Regions from separate parts of the Bacillus kalamii genome, predicted to be linked through region 1. Evidence: a T-box and tRNA genes for the amino acid it is inferred to sense, from the RefSeq annotation. Region 1 holds a T-box; the other holds one or more tRNA genes.
What was found. A T-box is a leader RNA that pairs with one kind of tRNA and senses whether it is charged. The one in region 1 lies ahead of ileS (isoleucine--tRNA ligase), so its partner is inferred to be a tRNA-Ile.

Region 1 (3,252 bases):
ATTTGGAAGAGGCGGTCCTGTGCTTGCACATACCCTTGAGCCACATATAAATCATGTTCGTTCTTTGCATTCAAATGAGGCACACCCGACGAATCTCTCGTAACCTGTACTGGCTGCTTTAAAGCCTTAATCGTAATATTTCCTTCGGTCTTGGGCATTCCTTTAGCTAAAAAGAGATTAGCCGCTATGAGTCCGGCAATGATTAAAATAATAAGGACAGCAATCGCCCATAGAATTATTTTTTTCGCTTTACGCTTCGGCCGCTGTTTTGTTAACACTGTCTCCATTTCTTTTCCCCTTTCTGTCTGAACAATAAGGTCACTCCCTACTTAATTCGACTTGAGGCGATAATTCCCTACTTTCGTTATCTTTTTTTTTACTAATTCGTTCAATACTTTGCAAAAATACAAATTCCAACGCCTATCTTTTGAGACTATTTGTGAACGAGTGTATACTTTTAGGTATCAAATATGGACAATATACGCTAACAAAGGGAGATTTACATGACAACAACAGTTACTGAACACGAAGAAATGCTTCATCAAATTGACCTTTTGAAAGAGGATCTAGAGAGGGTGCAAAATGGCATCACGAAACAGCTTATTGAGGAGGAAATCGACCGCATTGAAAAACGGATTCATGTTTCGCTCAACTGGAAATTCCTTTATATCGATATTCACTTCATCGATGGAAAAAAAATTAAACGTGCCAGTATCCGGGCACAAAAAGGCGATAGCAGAATGATGAATGGCACAGAGGCAAAAGCTTTATTGAGAGAGGCAAAAGAAGTATATATTGAATCAGACCCTCTATCTTCTGTGAAGTTTGCACAGTATGTGAAAACGGAGAGTATCGCCCATTATATGGTGTACTACGGATTGCCGGAAAAAAACGAAATCTCTTTATAAACCAAATTGGATAGAAAAAGCAAGTCCCCTTGTTGGATACCCGACTAACAAAGGGGATTTTTTTCTTCTCGAAATCTAGCTGCTTGATAAAGGACAAACCACTAAAAAAGGGGTTCATTGTACTGATCATTGAAGGATATACATATAAAAACATCAGAAAGGGAAAGCGTTTTTCCGCTCTCCCTTTCTGATGTTATTCAATTCTCAGCATCTTATTATATGTTTGCCTAATAAAATAAGAATGTTCACCATATAATAACGTTTTATCACCTCTAAAATATGCATGAACAAAGAATGTTTCTTCACGATTATTTCGGTATAGTATAGTGAGTTCAAAATCCTCTTTATTTACAAACTTATACCTCTCATTTGAAGATTCTGCTCTATTAAGGATACGTGTAATCTTTTTAATTTCTCCTTTATCTGAGATGATTATTGGTTTTTCATTTTCTTCTTTTGTATTTTTTATGGTTATTTGATCAATATTGGAAAAGCCGTTGTAAAAATGATTATAGGTAACGAATCCTCCGATAATCAGAGCAACCAGTAGAATTATTGCTTTTTTCATATTGCCCCCTAACGACACTTCAGCTTATAATTTTGTGATACATTCTTAAAAGAATATATTCTGTCCATTCGGAAATAATCCTTTTAAATCATTTGAATTTACCCTAATTAAATTGATTTCCTTTTATACATAAAAATACAACTATAGAACCTTCATCTTCCATTTGGGCAAGAATAATATAAATTTTCCTTTGCATAGTGAAAGTTGATAATTGCAGTACTTTCTGAAATATCATTTTTTATTATTGACAACAATTTCGTATTTTGTTAATATTTGGAGCAATAAAAGCATACAAATTCGTTGATGAGAAAGAGTAGTGTTTCGCCTTGTTCTCCAGAGAGCTGACAGTTCGGTGAAAGTCAGTGTTCAAGCGCTACATGAAAATCCTCTCTGAGAAGGTTAGCTGAAATCAGTAAGCGAACCCGGGTGTCTACCGTTAAAAAGAACACGTATGATTGTACGTTGCTAAGTGCTATTGGATCGGATTCAATAGAATTAGGGTGGTATCGCGGTTAACCCCGTCCCAAGTAAGGGACGGGGTTTTTTGTATGCCTTTTATACAAATAGTATAGGAGGAATGGATGCAATGAAAAAAGAAACCATACAACAACGAGAACAAAGGATTCGCATGTTTTGGGAAAAAGCAAATATCTTTGAAAAATCCATTGAAAATCGTCATGAACATACACCATTTGTATTTTATGAAGGGCCACCCACGGCTAATGGCTTGCCTCATGTAGGCCATGCTTTAGGAAGAACGATTAAAGATGTAGTTGCTCGCTACAAAACGATGCAAGGGTTTCTCGTTGAACGAAAAGCCGGTTGGGATACACATGGTTTACCAGTAGAGTTAGGCGTGGAAAAACAACTTGGGATTTCAGGTAAACAAGAAATAGAAAATTATGGAATAGAACCATTTATTGAAAAATGCAAGGAAAGCGTTTTCACATATGAAAAAATATGGCGTTCCTTTACTAAAGAACTTGGTTATTGGGTGGATATGGATCATCCATTTTTAACCTTAAGCAATGGGTATATTGAAAGTGTATGGAACATTTTACGTAAAGTGCATCAAGATACACTACTCTATAAAGGGCATCGTGTATCTCCCTACTGCCCTAGCTGTCAAACATCTCTAAGCTCACATGAAGTAGCACAAGGTTATAAAGATGTAAAAGACTTATCCGCTACGGTTACATTTAAACGTACAGATAAAGATGAATATTTCCTCGGTTGGACCACCACCCCATGGACATTGCCAGCTAATGTCGCCCTTGCAATGCATGCAGATATAACGTATGTAAAGGCCGAACTTGATGGAGACATTTATATTGTGGCAAAATCTCTGATGACAAAAGTGGTTGCCGTCAAAGCGAACATATTGAGTGAACATAAGGGAAAAGAATTTGAAGGTGCTGCCTATCATCCTCCGTTCGATTATGTAAATGTAGAAAAAGGACATATTGTTGTCATGGCCGACTATGTAACAGAAACAAGTGGTACTGGGATTGTCCACATTGCCCCGGCTTATGGTGAAGATGACTATCGGACTGTCCAACAAAATGGACTATCATTCATTCATGTTGTTAATCAACAGGGCCGTTATACGGAAGCGGTAACAGATTTAGCAGGACGGTTTGTCAAAGATTGTGATGTAGAAATCATTAAGCTACTAGCAGCATCAAAATTATTGTTCCATAAAGAAAAATATACTCATAGCTATCCGCATTGCTGGCGCTGTGATTCACCGCTACTTTATTATGCAACAGATAGCTG
Region 2 (3,252 bases), 1.7 Mb from region 1:
CGCACAGGACTTAAAATCCTGCGGTAGGTGACTACCGTACCGGTTCGATTCCGGTCCTCGGCACCATTTATTATATTATATGTGAAATATGCGCCCGTAGCTCAATTGGATAGAGCGTCTGACTACGGATCAGAAGGTTATGGGTTCGACTCCTTTCGGGCGCGCCATATTTCGGGAAGTAGCTCAGCTTGGTAGAGCACTTGGTTTGGGACCAAGGGGTCGCAGGTTCGAATCCTGTCTTCCCGACCATTACATATTAATTGGGGCCTTAGCTCAGCTGGGAGAGCGCCTGCCTTGCACGCAGGAGGTCAGCGGTTCGATCCCGCTAGGCTCCACCATTTAATATTATATAATCCTTATCTATTTTGGCGGTGTAGCTCAGCTGGCTAGAGCGTACGGTTCATACCCGTGAGGTCGGGGGTTCGATCCCCTCCGCCGCTACCAAAATAAGGACCTTTAGCTCAGCTGGTTAGAGCAGACGGCTCATAACCGTCCGGTCGTAGGTTCGAGTCCTACAAGGTCCACCATATTATTTCTTTTATGCGGAGGTATACCCAAGTTCGGCTGAAGGGATCGGTCTTGAAAACCGACAGGGGCTTAACGGCTCGCGGGGGTTCGAATCCCTCTACCTCCTCCATTTTTTAAAAGAAATCAACATTATTACCGTCGCGGGGTGGAGCAGTCTGGTAGCTCGTCGGGCTCATAACCCGAAGGTCGCAGGTTCAAATCCTGTCCCCGCAATCAGAAAGGTCCCGTGGTGTAGCGGTTAACATGCCTGCCTGTCACGCAGGAGATCGCGGGTTCGATTCCCGTCGGGACCGCCATTCTTACATGGTAGAATGGCAAATCCTTCTACATACTAGATGAAGGATGCTGAAATCTGCTCATGCAGATCCTTAATATACTAATGGCTCAGTAGCTCAGTCGGTAGAGCAAAGGACTGAAAATCCTTGTGTCGGCGGTTCGATTCCGTCCTGAGCCACCATATTTTTAAATATAACGGCGATTGTGGCGAAGTGGTTAACGCATCGGATTGTGGTTCCGACATTCGTGGGTTCGATTCCCATCAGTCGCCCCATATATATGCGGGTGTAGTTTAGTGGTAAAACCTCAGCCTTCCAAGCTGATGATGAGGGTTCGATTCCCTTCACCCGCTCCAAAGAATGGGCCTATAGCTCAGCTGGTTAGAGCGCACGCCTGATAAGCGTGAGGTCGGTGGTTCGAGTCCACTTAGGCCCACCATTCCGCAGTAGCTCAGTGGTAGAGCACTCGGCTGTTAACCGAGCGGTCGTAGGTTCGAATCCTACCTGCGGAGCCATTTTTATATTGTGGGGAAGTACTCAAGAGGCTGAAGAGGCGCCCCTGCTAAGGGTGTAGGTCGCGTAAGCGGCGCGAGGGTTCAAATCCCTCCTTCTCCGCCATATTGGCCCGTTGGTCAAGCGGTTAAGACACCGCCCTTTCACGGCGGTAACACGGGTTCGAATCCCGTACGGGTCATCTATAGAAAACATGCAACTAGAAATTGCATGTTTTTTTTGTTGTCTTCTGGTATATGAATCTGAATAGAACAAACTATTCAGATGTATACGATCTTTTTCAGTAGTCGTAATGGCAGGAAGAATAAACATAATACATATAAGCGAGCAACAACGGTTTCAAAAGATAGGCTTTTGGTTAGCCAGGGCAGATCCAGTTAATTTCATGAATAAATAGTATTTCCTATTGAGAAGAGAGCAAAGGAGAGTTCAATGATGATTCAATCAGAGCAAAATATTGAACAATTGATTAGTAGAGACCAGTGGATGATGGATATTTTACAGACTGTTCAACAATTGAAGTTGCCAGATTGGTGGATATGCGCCGGGTTTATCCGGAATAAAATATGGGACACTCTTCATGGTAAAACGGTGTCGTCACCGCTAGGAGATGTCGATGTCGTTTATTTTGATCGGGTCCATACAGAGAAAGAGCATGAGCTGTATTATGAAGAACAACTAATTCAATGGAAACCTAATATCCCATGGAGTGTGAAAAATCAGGCCAGAATGCATAAGGTCAATCATGATGAACCTTATCATTCATCTATGGATGCGATAGCGAAATTTCCAGAAACGGTTACTGCAGCGGGTGCTACTCTGGATAATAGGGGTAACCTTGTATTGTCGGCTCCCCATGGATGGGACGATCTGTTGAATATGATTGTAAGACCAACTCCTATAGCCCTTGAAAATGCCCACGTCTGGAAGGTCTATAATAGAAGAAAAAAAGTAAAGAATTGGTCACTAACATGGGAAAAAGTCATATATGCTGATATTGCTTCACCTTTTGCTGATCAGCATAATAGATAAATTAAAAGAGATCCCGGCTGTTTTATATCCGGGATCTTATTACGTATTCACTTTTCTTCTCCAGTATAGCTATCTCTCTTTTTATAAGGGATATCCCCTAGCGGTGATTCAAGATGTTCTTCATCCAATTTTTCTTCATATTTCTTAAATTCTTCTGATTCATATGTTTTGGCGTCGTTTCCTTTTATATCAGTAGCTGTAAACGATTCATAGGGTTCTGTACTGCCTTCCTTTTCTTCGCTATAAATGTCATCGTAGGAATCCTTAGGCGTCTGGAAATCGGCGGGAGTTTCGGAAGTTCCATAGTTAGCTACTTCCTTGAAGCTGTCAATGTCGTCATTGATTCTAGGATCATGCTTTGTTTCGAAGGAATTCGGCTCTATGGGCGATAAGATTTCTTCTTCAACGGGCCGGTCAGTCTCTTTGGATTGGCTAGGTGTATGTTTGACACAATAAAGTGTATAGGGGATCGCCTCTAGCCGTTCATATGGAATATCGATGCCGCATGTTTTACATTTGCCATATGTCCCTTCTTCAATGGCTTGCAGAGCTTCATTGATGTTATCTATCTCGGTAGACATATGGTCGTCCAAGGCATAATTTTTTTCACGGTCGGCAAGTTCTGTCCCTAAATCGGCAGGGTGGTTATCATAAGATGAGAGTTCGTCTACCGTATCGCTAAGGCTGACATCATCTGTTGGGTTATTATTGTTGATCACATGCTGTGAGTCTTTTTTCATTTGTACTAATTGTTCTTTTAATTTTTGGCATTGTTTTGTAGTAATCATAGTGAACCTCCTATTGGATTGTGTTTAATTCATTGCCGCATTTTGTTCTTTTTCTATACCCGGTTAAACTGTAATGAAACAATGGCAGCTATAATGGGAGCTCTATGAAATGACAA

Region 2: it has a tRNA-Ile gene. The T-box ahead of ileS (isoleucine--tRNA ligase) is inferred to sense a tRNA for this amino acid. The anticodon was not compared.

What each region holds. Positions count from the first base shown of each region.
Region 1 is NZ_JBDFMI010000001.1:2,094,058-2,097,309, forward strand. Features, by position in the region: gene ABC357_RS10430 (penicillin acylase family protein) at 1-287, opposite strand, end outside; gene ABC357_RS10435 (hypothetical protein) at 504-908, shown strand; gene ABC357_RS10440 (YhfM domain-containing protein) at 1,102-1,476, opposite strand; T-box leader at 1,768-2,005, shown strand; gene ileS (isoleucine--tRNA ligase) at 2,063-3,252, shown strand, end outside.
Region 2 is NZ_JBDFMI010000001.1:350,419-353,670, forward strand. Features, by position in the region: tRNA gene ABC357_RS01815 (tRNA-Leu) at 1-66, shown strand, start outside; tRNA gene ABC357_RS01820 (tRNA-Arg) at 91-167, shown strand; tRNA gene ABC357_RS01825 (tRNA-Pro) at 173-249, shown strand; tRNA gene ABC357_RS01830 (tRNA-Ala) at 263-338, shown strand; tRNA gene ABC357_RS01835 (tRNA-Met) at 368-444, shown strand; tRNA gene ABC357_RS01840 (tRNA-Ile) at 451-527, shown strand; tRNA gene ABC357_RS01845 (tRNA-Ser) at 545-637, shown strand; tRNA gene ABC357_RS01850 (tRNA-Met) at 668-741, shown strand; tRNA gene ABC357_RS01855 (tRNA-Asp) at 749-824, shown strand; tRNA gene ABC357_RS01860 (tRNA-Phe) at 910-985, shown strand; tRNA gene ABC357_RS01865 (tRNA-His) at 1,003-1,078, shown strand; tRNA gene ABC357_RS01870 (tRNA-Gly) at 1,086-1,159, shown strand; tRNA gene ABC357_RS01875 (tRNA-Ile) at 1,166-1,242, shown strand; tRNA gene ABC357_RS01880 (tRNA-Asn) at 1,244-1,318, shown strand; tRNA gene ABC357_RS01885 (tRNA-Ser) at 1,331-1,421, shown strand; tRNA gene ABC357_RS01890 (tRNA-Glu) at 1,426-1,497, shown strand; gene ABC357_RS01895 (nucleotidyltransferase family protein) at 1,749-2,348, shown strand; gene ABC357_RS01900 (TraR/DksA C4-type zinc finger protein) at 2,396-3,136, opposite strand.